Regions from separate parts of the Chryseobacterium sp. SIMBA_029 genome, predicted to be linked through region 2. Evidence: riboswitches for the same ligand, from Rfam matches in the RefSeq annotation. Region 2 holds a riboswitch; each other region holds the start of a gene.
What was found. A riboswitch is a leader RNA that binds a small molecule or an ion and turns the genes downstream of it on or off. The one in region 2 is predicted to bind cobalamin.
Positions count from the first base shown of each region.

Region 1 (2,207 bases), on a different contig from region 2:
CTTTTATCCTGAATTCCCATACTTCCGGGAAAAGCTGGACCGAAGCTAAAGTAACCGAAAATCAGATCCGAAATATGCTTGAAAATGCCATTACCAGAGCTTCTGATGAAATGGGAGAGGCTTTTCAGTTATTGTTGATCAAAAGCTTGGATACTGAAAAGGTATTGAAATAATTATACGAATTTTTTATTCTATGAATCAGTTTCGGCGGCCAAAGGCCGCCGAAACTGATTCAATACTTAGAATTTTTTTAGAGTGCACTTTCATACAGGTTTATATAGTATTTTACAGTGACTAAAGGATTGTAAAGTATTGTTAAATAAATCCTTACAAGATTTGAATAGGTTTTTTAAATTCATCAATTGCCACAAAAGTAAAATCTCCTACAATGGCCTTTTCTCTTTCATAAGAGTACATCTGTTCGGTGTAGATTTCAACATTTACTTTCATACTCGTTTTTCCTACGTGGGAAACCTTTCCGATCAGTTCCACAATAGTTCCTGCAGGAATAGGTTTTTTAAAATCTATTTTATCGCTGCTTACCGTTACCACTCTTTTTCTTGCGAAACGGGTTGCGGTGATGAAAGCTACTTCATCCATCAGCTGCATGGCAGTACCTCCAAAAAGGGTATCGTAATGATTCGTAGTGTTAGGGAAAACCGCTTTAAAAATTCTGGTTTCGGATGCTTCAATTCTTTCTTCTGTAGTCATATTCATTATTAATTAATGCGGAATGAGCAGTATTGGGACAAACAGAATATAGACAGGAATAATAAAATCCCTGAACCATCCATCAGACCAATAAACTTCAAACCGCGAAAGTTTCTTGTATAACGAAAGAGGCAGGTCTCCTGACTTGTAACATCCTGATCTCCTTCCCATGGCTTGCACAGTGGATTTTTTGATCAAGACTTTAGTTACTTACAGTTGCGCGACAGTCCGTGATTTTCACACAGTTCCCTTTTAATCAGCGGTTAAGCAGAACCCATTTCTATGATGAATAAGCATGATGCTTTTCAGTGGCAAAAATAAGAATAATAAGAATATAACGAAGTATTATTCCGGACTTTTATAAATAATCTGGCTGATGACCCTTCCTTCTTTGATGGTCCAAAGTGAAGTATACCTGTTTTCTCCGGTTCCATTAATCATGTATAGGAAGATATGGTCGTTGTCCAGTGCAGTTACTCCGACATTATTGAAATCCATGGTTGGCATAAACATATTTTTGATCGCTTCCCTTACAAAAACAGAACCTCTGCCCGGCTGCTGAACTCTGATTGATTTGATCTCAGTCATTCCTTCAGGCAGTTCATTACTGATTCCCCATGGCTTTATTTTATCGATCGTAAGAATATTTCCGTTGGCATCTTTCTCCTGTTTACGGTAGCCGGCATTCGAAGGATAGACATCGATAACCACTTTACTTCTTTGGGCGGCCGGTATTTTCGGATTGCTGTTATCTACAAAAATGAGTGATCTTCCGTTTTTGGATTTGGAAGGAGTGTATTGAGGCAGCTGGTCTATAAAAGCAATACGTTCTTTATTCACCATACCTTCTTTGTCAAGATCTTCATACCGTACAAAAGGTTTGTCGGCATCCTGTTTTTCAGGATATTTGATCCATATCCATTCCGTTTCTCCCGGGGCCGGTTTTACATATACAAAAACATCCCCTTTACGCATACGGATCTTGTCTACAATCTTTCTGTAGTTATCTTTATGAACACGTACGTTGGCATATCCTTCTTCAGCTTTTACTACTCCAAAAGGAACTTTTTGCTGACCTTTGACAGAAGCCAAAGAAAAAACACTGAAAATAGATAGGCAGAATACTTTGTTTACAGAAATCATCATGAAAAATTTTTGACTCTTCAAATATATAAATTAAATGCTTTTCGGTAAGTATCTAAATCATAATTATAATGCCATATCTGAAAAGCTGATCTGAAATCTAGAAGAATAATAAAATTTCTGATAATAATTGATATTCTTAACTTGTAAATAGGATATTTTATTATTAATCGTATTAGTCTATCAACTCTACCCGATTAAAGTGGATCAAAAAATAACAATAAAAAAAGCGCTGATTCATCAGCGCTTTTTGTTTATATAATAGGTTGTAAACCATTAAATTCTTTCCAGTTCATCAGCATTAATCGTGGTTTTGAATGTTCCATAGTTCACAATAACTTTATTCTTTGAGA
Region 1 is NZ_JAWRXA010000005.1:366,224-368,430, reverse strand. It holds gene SB679_RS11615 (HD domain-containing protein) at 1-173, shown strand, start outside; gene SB679_RS11610 (acyl-CoA thioesterase) at 328-711, opposite strand; cobalamin riboswitch at 824-1,004, opposite strand; gene SB679_RS11605 (hypothetical protein) at 1,057-1,857, opposite strand; gene SB679_RS11600 (endonuclease MutS2) at 2,131-2,207, opposite strand, start outside.
Region 1: linked by a shared signal. The riboswitch ahead of SB679_RS11610 (acyl-CoA thioesterase) and the one ahead of SB679_RS15655 (T9SS type A sorting domain-containing protein) in region 2 are both predicted to bind cobalamin.

Region 2 (2,207 bases):
AGGAATTTTTTCCCGTTTAGATAATCCGTATTCGGACCACGGTCTGTAATCACATAAAATTCTCCTTTTCTGGTAGGATGGGCTGCCGCACCGGAACCAAAGCCGCCGTTGTTGACATCAACCCCTCCAATAGTTGCCAGTTTTGAAAAAGGAAATTCCTGAGGAAGCTTAGCATAATTGATATCCTGACTGATCATCGTATCATCGTCTTTACAAGCTGACACAGCAGCAAGTATAAGTACAGAAAATAGTATTTTTTTCATAGTTACTTTTATGGCAGCGAAAGTAGACATTGCATATAAACAGATCTTGAATGCAATGATAATTGTATTTTAAGAATCAATATGTAATATGAATACATGATCAACAGAAAAATCAAACTGGTCAATTCTATAAATCCATTAATCTTTTCATTTGCTTAGTGAATAAAAAAATATTCATTCGGAAAAGCTCAATTACAAGCTATTTTTGAAGGTTAATGCCCATTATTAACAAAATATTCTTCAAATAATTAAATAATATCTTTGCGCTCGTTTAAGGTTGAACATCGGTTCAATAATAGGGAATCAGGTAAAATAATAATCCTGAGCTGTACCCGCAACTGTAAGCTATTTCACTTGTAGTATGAAATGCCACTGGATCCTCATCCGGGAAGGTGTACTATAAGATGCAAGCCAGGAGACCTGCCTTAGATGCTGTTTAATTTTGATATAACATTTACAAAAAATCTCTTTTGTAGTGACGATATCCAAAGATCAAGTTTCGGGAATAAAACTTTAATTTAATTATATCATGAAGAAAAACTATCTTTTTTTCTTACTGCTCTGTATGCAGTTTTTATCCGCCCAATTCACAGAAAGTGATATTAAATTCTGGGTAGGCACCGGCTCCAAAAAAGCGTATTTCATCGCTGATTTTAATGATAATAATACTCCGGCTTCTTACGCATGGGGATATCGTTTTGATGAAGCTAATCTAACGATGGAAGACCTCATCAATGGCATTGCAGCGGCAGAACCTGGTATTGAGGCTAACATTCCGTCCGGTTTTTTGTACAGCCTTACTTATAACCACCATATTCCGAGTCTGGATGATTATTGGTCTACTTGGTCTGGCCCGGATTCAGAAAATATGGTGCTTAATAATGGGGTAAACAATGACCCGCTTGTTAATGGAAAATGGTACGGAATATCTTATGGATTCGAGCCTGACTATACATATCCATCAACTCCTGTTGCGGCTTACCATTCTGCGTGGTACAGTTCCAGTCAGATTGTCAACTGGATCGGGACAGGCACCCATAAAAGCTTAGTCGTTATTGATTTTGGAACCAATAGTTCCAACGGAAATGCCGATTCTTTTGTTTTCGGGATTCAATACAACGGAAGTCTGAATGCGGCCCAAGCCTTAGAAATGATCAAAACCCAGGCTCCGTATTTCAATTATACGGTAAGCGGTAATCAGATTGCCGGATTGTCATTACATAATTTCAACGGAACTCCATCGGGACAGCAAACATGGAAATTGTATAAAGGTAAAAACCTTTCAAGCTGGAGAGGGCAGACCAATTTGTCACAAATACAGCTCATCAATAATGATTGGTTAGGATTAAGTTTCGGACAAAGACTGCCATTTACGCCAAGTGAAGCTACTAACAGCACACTCGGAGTTGCATCTGTCCATAAAAATAATTTTAAGATCTATCCAAATCCAGCGACAGATTTTATCCAGCTTGATAGTAACGAAAATATAAAAGAAGTCAATATGTACTCAGTTTCCGGCCAGAAAGTGCTGAATTCTCTGGGTAAAAAAATCAATATCCAATCATTAGTGAAAGGAATTTATTTTGTTGAAATTAAAACAGATCATCAAACGATCATTCAGAAGCTGATTAAACAATAAACATCACCATCTTTATTGAAAAATATTCCATAAAAAAAGCGCACCGTCTGGTGCGCTTTCTTATTTTCATTGCAGAAAATTATTTCTTTTCAACAGATCTTTGTAAAACCTCATCTACCATTCCGAAGCTTTTTGCTTCTTCAGAAGTCATCCAGTAATCTCTGTCTGATGCTTTCTCTACCCATTCATAAGTTTGTCCTGAATGTTCAGCGATGATATCATACAATTCTTTTTTCAGCTTCAGCATCTCTCTTAAGTTGATTTCCATATCAGAAGCCACCCCTTGTGCACCTCCTGAAGGCTGG
Region 2 is NZ_JAWRXA010000008.1:124,902-127,108, forward strand. It holds gene SB679_RS15650 (esterase-like activity of phytase family protein) at 1-263, opposite strand, end outside; cobalamin riboswitch at 521-706, shown strand; gene SB679_RS15655 (T9SS type A sorting domain-containing protein) at 793-1,902, shown strand; gene clpP (ATP-dependent Clp endopeptidase proteolytic subunit ClpP) at 1,982-2,207, opposite strand, start outside.

Region 3 (2,207 bases), on a different contig from region 2:
CCATGCAATGGTTGGTAATTCGTCCGCGTGGTTCTACGCCAGTAGCTTCAACCATAATTAAACCTGTACCGCCTTGCGACCGGCTTCCGTAGTGTACGAAATGAAAATCATTGGCGATACCGTTTTCACAAGAATACATGCACATGGGAGACATTACCCATCGGTTTTTAAGCTCTACGTTTCTGAATTTTATTGGCGTATATAACATATTATTTTTTTGAAATTTAATAGAGATACCGGAAGAATAAAATAATATTGCCCACCTGAGTAAAAAGAGCTAATTTTATCCCCCTTTTTTAGGCCTACAATATATGAAAAAAGACATACAGATCGGTTACGAATATTTTAAAAATAGCAGTGAACTGAATGATATCGAGAAAAAATTATTCGAAACAGCAAAACAGGCCCGTGAAAACGCTTATGCACCTTATTCTCAGTTTTTTGTAGGATGTGCTGTCCTGCTGGAAAACGGAGAAATATATTCCGGAAACAATCAGGAGAATGCCGCTTTTCCATCCGGGCTTTGTGCTGAGAGAACAGCGCTCTTTTGGATAGGAGCCAATTTTCCTACGGTGAAAATCAAAAAGATTTTCGTGGTGGGCGGTCCCAAGGAGTTTCATGAGAAAAATCCTCCAATCCCGCCATGTGGTGCATGCCGCCAGAGTTTAATGGAATATGAAACGAAACAAAACGAGAATATTGACCTTTATTTTTCAAGCATGAATGAGGAAGTGGTAAAAGTACATTCTATTAAAGATCTTTTGCCTTTCTATTTTGATGCGACGTTTTTGTAAGGCAAACTGGCACTTATTTCACCTCTGCTATCTCTGTAAACAGAGGTAAAACATAGCTGCAGCGTTGAAAATTAGCGGTTCAGTATTGCCTTTTGTCTAATACATTTAAAAACTTATCTTTACAAAAATTTTGGTTTCCAGCATATTTGGAATTAATAGGGAATTGGGTGTAAACCCCAAACTGTCCCCGCAACTGTAAATCGCAACAAGAAATTCTACGAAAAACCACTGTACATACGGGAAGGTGTAGAAAGCGAAAGTCAGGAGACCTGCCAGAATTATAATTAAAAAATATATTGCTTTCGGAGGAAAAGTAAAATAGTATGGATATAAAAAGATCTTTAGTACTGCTTTTGTCGTCTTATGGTTGCTTTCTTTCCGGACAGGAGAAAGGGATCGATACTGTTTATATTTTCGACAGTCAAATGAACAGAGTGAAGCTTTTTCATAAGGTGAACACTCTTACCCTTGAAGACGCAGAGAAAAATTCCACCAATCTTTCTGAACTTTTACGTTTCCAGACTCCGGTATATATTAAGGAAAACGGACGTGGTGCAGTTTCTTCGCCTTCTTTTAGGGGAACTACGGCTCAACAAACGGCTTTTGTATGGAACGGAATCAGTATTAATTCTAATTTTCTGGGTCAGGGAGATGTCAACAATATTCCTTTGTTTGGATATGACCAGCTTGATATAAAAGCAGGTGGCGGAAGTGTCATTTATGGCAGCGGTGCTATTGGGGGAAGCATCCATCTTAACAATAATCTGGATTTCAATAAAGGTTTTCATACTTCTTTATTTTCTGAAGCGGCTTCATTTGGTACTTTTACTCATTTTATCAAAGGTTCCTACAGTAATGATAAATTAAGTATTAAAGTTACAGGAAATCATTCCATCAGTGAGAATGATTATGAGGTGAAAGAAGCCCGAAACTATATCAATCAGAACGGAAAATATTTTAATACGACTTTTAATATTGCCGGTGCTTATAAAGTGGCTCCTCATCATCAGATTTCCTGGATTTCTGAATTTTTTAATGGAAATCAGAATTATCCGGTACTTTTTGAAAGTGAAACCAAAACAAAATACGAAACCCAAAATATCAGAAGTCTTCTTTCCTGGGACTGGAATCAGTCAAAGTTCAGCAATTCATTTAAGGCTGCTTACACGGAAGAGAATTTTCAATATTTTGCCAACGTCAATGGACCTGCTACAAGTGGCGGGATAGGAAAAAATTATATTGTAAAAAATGATTTCAATTATTTCCTGAGTCCAAAATGGAATGTGAATGTCATCGGTGAATTTCAGGTGAATAAAGCTGAAGGTACGGGAACTTCCCAGATTTCTAAGGTGAGCAGAAATGTAGGTTCTGTAGCGGGATTGCTTCGCTATTTTGCGGCATCAGATCTGCGTT
Region 3 is NZ_JAWRXA010000006.1:70,587-72,793, forward strand. It holds gene namA (NADPH dehydrogenase NamA) at 1-208, opposite strand, end outside; gene cdd (cytidine deaminase) at 312-794, shown strand; cobalamin riboswitch at 909-1,086, shown strand; gene SB679_RS12145 (TonB-dependent receptor plug domain-containing protein) at 1,118-2,207, shown strand, end outside.
Region 3: linked by a shared signal. The riboswitch ahead of SB679_RS12145 (TonB-dependent receptor plug domain-containing protein) and the one ahead of SB679_RS15655 (T9SS type A sorting domain-containing protein) in region 2 are both predicted to bind cobalamin.

Region 4 (2,207 bases), on a different contig from region 2:
CTCTACTTCTTCGTGAACAAAAGTTCCTAATAAGCTTCCCAAAAATTTAAGTCTGTTCCAGTGATAGGTGGTGGCAAAAGCTACCAGTGAAGTGTACCTTGTAGGGTAAGAGAATAATTTGAGATCCGAGTCCAGCATATTATACTGGAAATCTGCGCTTGCACTTACCTCCCAGTTAGGATTGATCGTATACAGACTGGAAGAAGACAAATACACTTCCTTCTGAATATATTGATTGTTTATTTTTATGGAAGAAAGCGTATCGACAAAATGAGTATAGTCGTAAGCAAATTTTGCTTTGAACTGGGTTTCCAGTTTTGGGAATATTTTTTTCCTGAAATTACCCTGCACAAAATAATTTTCATCTATCAGGCGTTGTCCCCTTGCCCCGAAACGGTTATTGACAATAGCCCCGGGGATTCCGCGGTTTGATATATAGCCATATCCTCTTACATTCCAGCTTCCGTTATTCATTGTTCCGTTAAAACTGGTTTCAAAACGCTTTGCCCGGATATCCGAATCGTATCTTTTCGCAATAGTATCATTGGCGATCTCACCGTCAGGATATTTCCTGGTATACCGGAATTTATAGATCCCGTCACTCTGCATAAATTCTGAACTGAAACTGGCCGATACTTTATCAGAAATCTTCTGCTCCACCCGAATCGACGGATTGAATAAGTCGATGGAGCTATTTTTTACCCTGATCGTCAGATTGGTTTTTCTTCCGTTTTTAAAACTTGGTGTTTTAGGCTGCAGGTAAATAGATCCTGAAGAACCAAAATCTTTGGCCGGCTGGAAAATTTCACTTTTCTGTCCGTTGTACAGCGAAATTTCTTCAAGATCATCTAAAGAAAACCGTCCTAAATCTACTAAGCCGTTCTGGGCATTCCCCAATTGGATTCCATCATAAAAAACACCGACGTGCTGGCTTCCCATACTTCGGATGTTAATCGTCTTCAACCCTCCTATTCCGCCATAGTCTTTAATCTGGACACCGGAAAAATACCGCAGGGCATCTGCCACCGAATGACTGTTAAGCCTTTCTAATTGCTCTCCTGACAACGTTTGTGCAGGAAGGATTTCTTTAAGATTTTTTTTATAGAGATCGATCTGAAGAATTTCTTTTTCCCTGAGGCTGTCCTTCGACTGGGAAAATAAAAACTGCCCTGTTATCACAAGAATTGCAGTAACTGATCTGTAAAATTGAGAAGTACTATATTGTATTACCATTAGCTCACTTGAATAATGATAACGCTAATGGATATGGGAAAACCATGACAAAGCACAGCTTTAAACTGCACAAAATCAATGATGTCCTAAGCTTTATTCCACGAAAGCGTCAAACGTTAATTGTCCGGCAGGTCTTCTGACTTACTCCATTTTTGAAATCCTTCCCATTTTACAACAGTGGATATATTCTTCAAAAACTTTGGTTTGGAGCTTACAGCAGCGGGTCTGTTCCGGATTTTCACCGGATTCCCTTTTAAGCGCTTTTTATGGCGCACCAGATTCCGGCAAAGATAGAAAATTATTAAGATATCCAATAAAAGGCTTAATAAATTAATTTTCAATAGGATAAATACAAATCCCAAGATAATCTGTCTCCTATTAAAAACTTAAAGTGTCGTTTTTATCTAAAAATTTTCTATAAAAAAACCTTACAGATTCTTGAAATCTATAAGGTTTGTACTCCAGCTTGTTTACACTTTTAATTTTACCCACAATGCCATAAAAGCTTTTTAAACATTTTAGCTTTTTAAGGTTAAATGATTACGTATACTAAGTTCAGCTAAGTGTAAAAAATCATATTTTTATTCATCATACAGAAAATAATCTGCTTAATTAGAGCCATCTGCGCGAGCTAAAACATAATCATCTGTGAAATGTGTAAAATCTGTGGTCATAAAATTTAAACCACCTTAATTTTTTAATCTTAAATCTACATCATTTCACGTCAAATTCCCACATTGATAAACAGGCTAAATCTGGATTTTGCTTCAATATCGCCTCCTGCCAGATTGGAATAGGCAGGCAGCATCACTTCTCCTCCTAAACTCAGGTTTTTATAAGCTGCTTCAAAGCCAAGTTTTCCATATAAAGCACTGCCCGCGGTATTGGGCAGCACTTCATTAAACTGTCTGTTTCTGTCATACACTTCACCCTGAAGTCCGCCTTTTCCGGAAACAATCACCTTTTCATTTCTG
Region 4 is NZ_JAWRXA010000002.1:365,044-367,250, reverse strand. It holds gene SB679_RS04850 (TonB-dependent receptor) at 1-1,233, opposite strand, end outside; cobalamin riboswitch at 1,342-1,527, opposite strand; gene SB679_RS04845 (transporter) at 1,958-2,207, opposite strand, start outside.
Region 4: linked by a shared signal. The riboswitch ahead of SB679_RS04850 (TonB-dependent receptor) and the one ahead of SB679_RS15655 (T9SS type A sorting domain-containing protein) in region 2 are both predicted to bind cobalamin.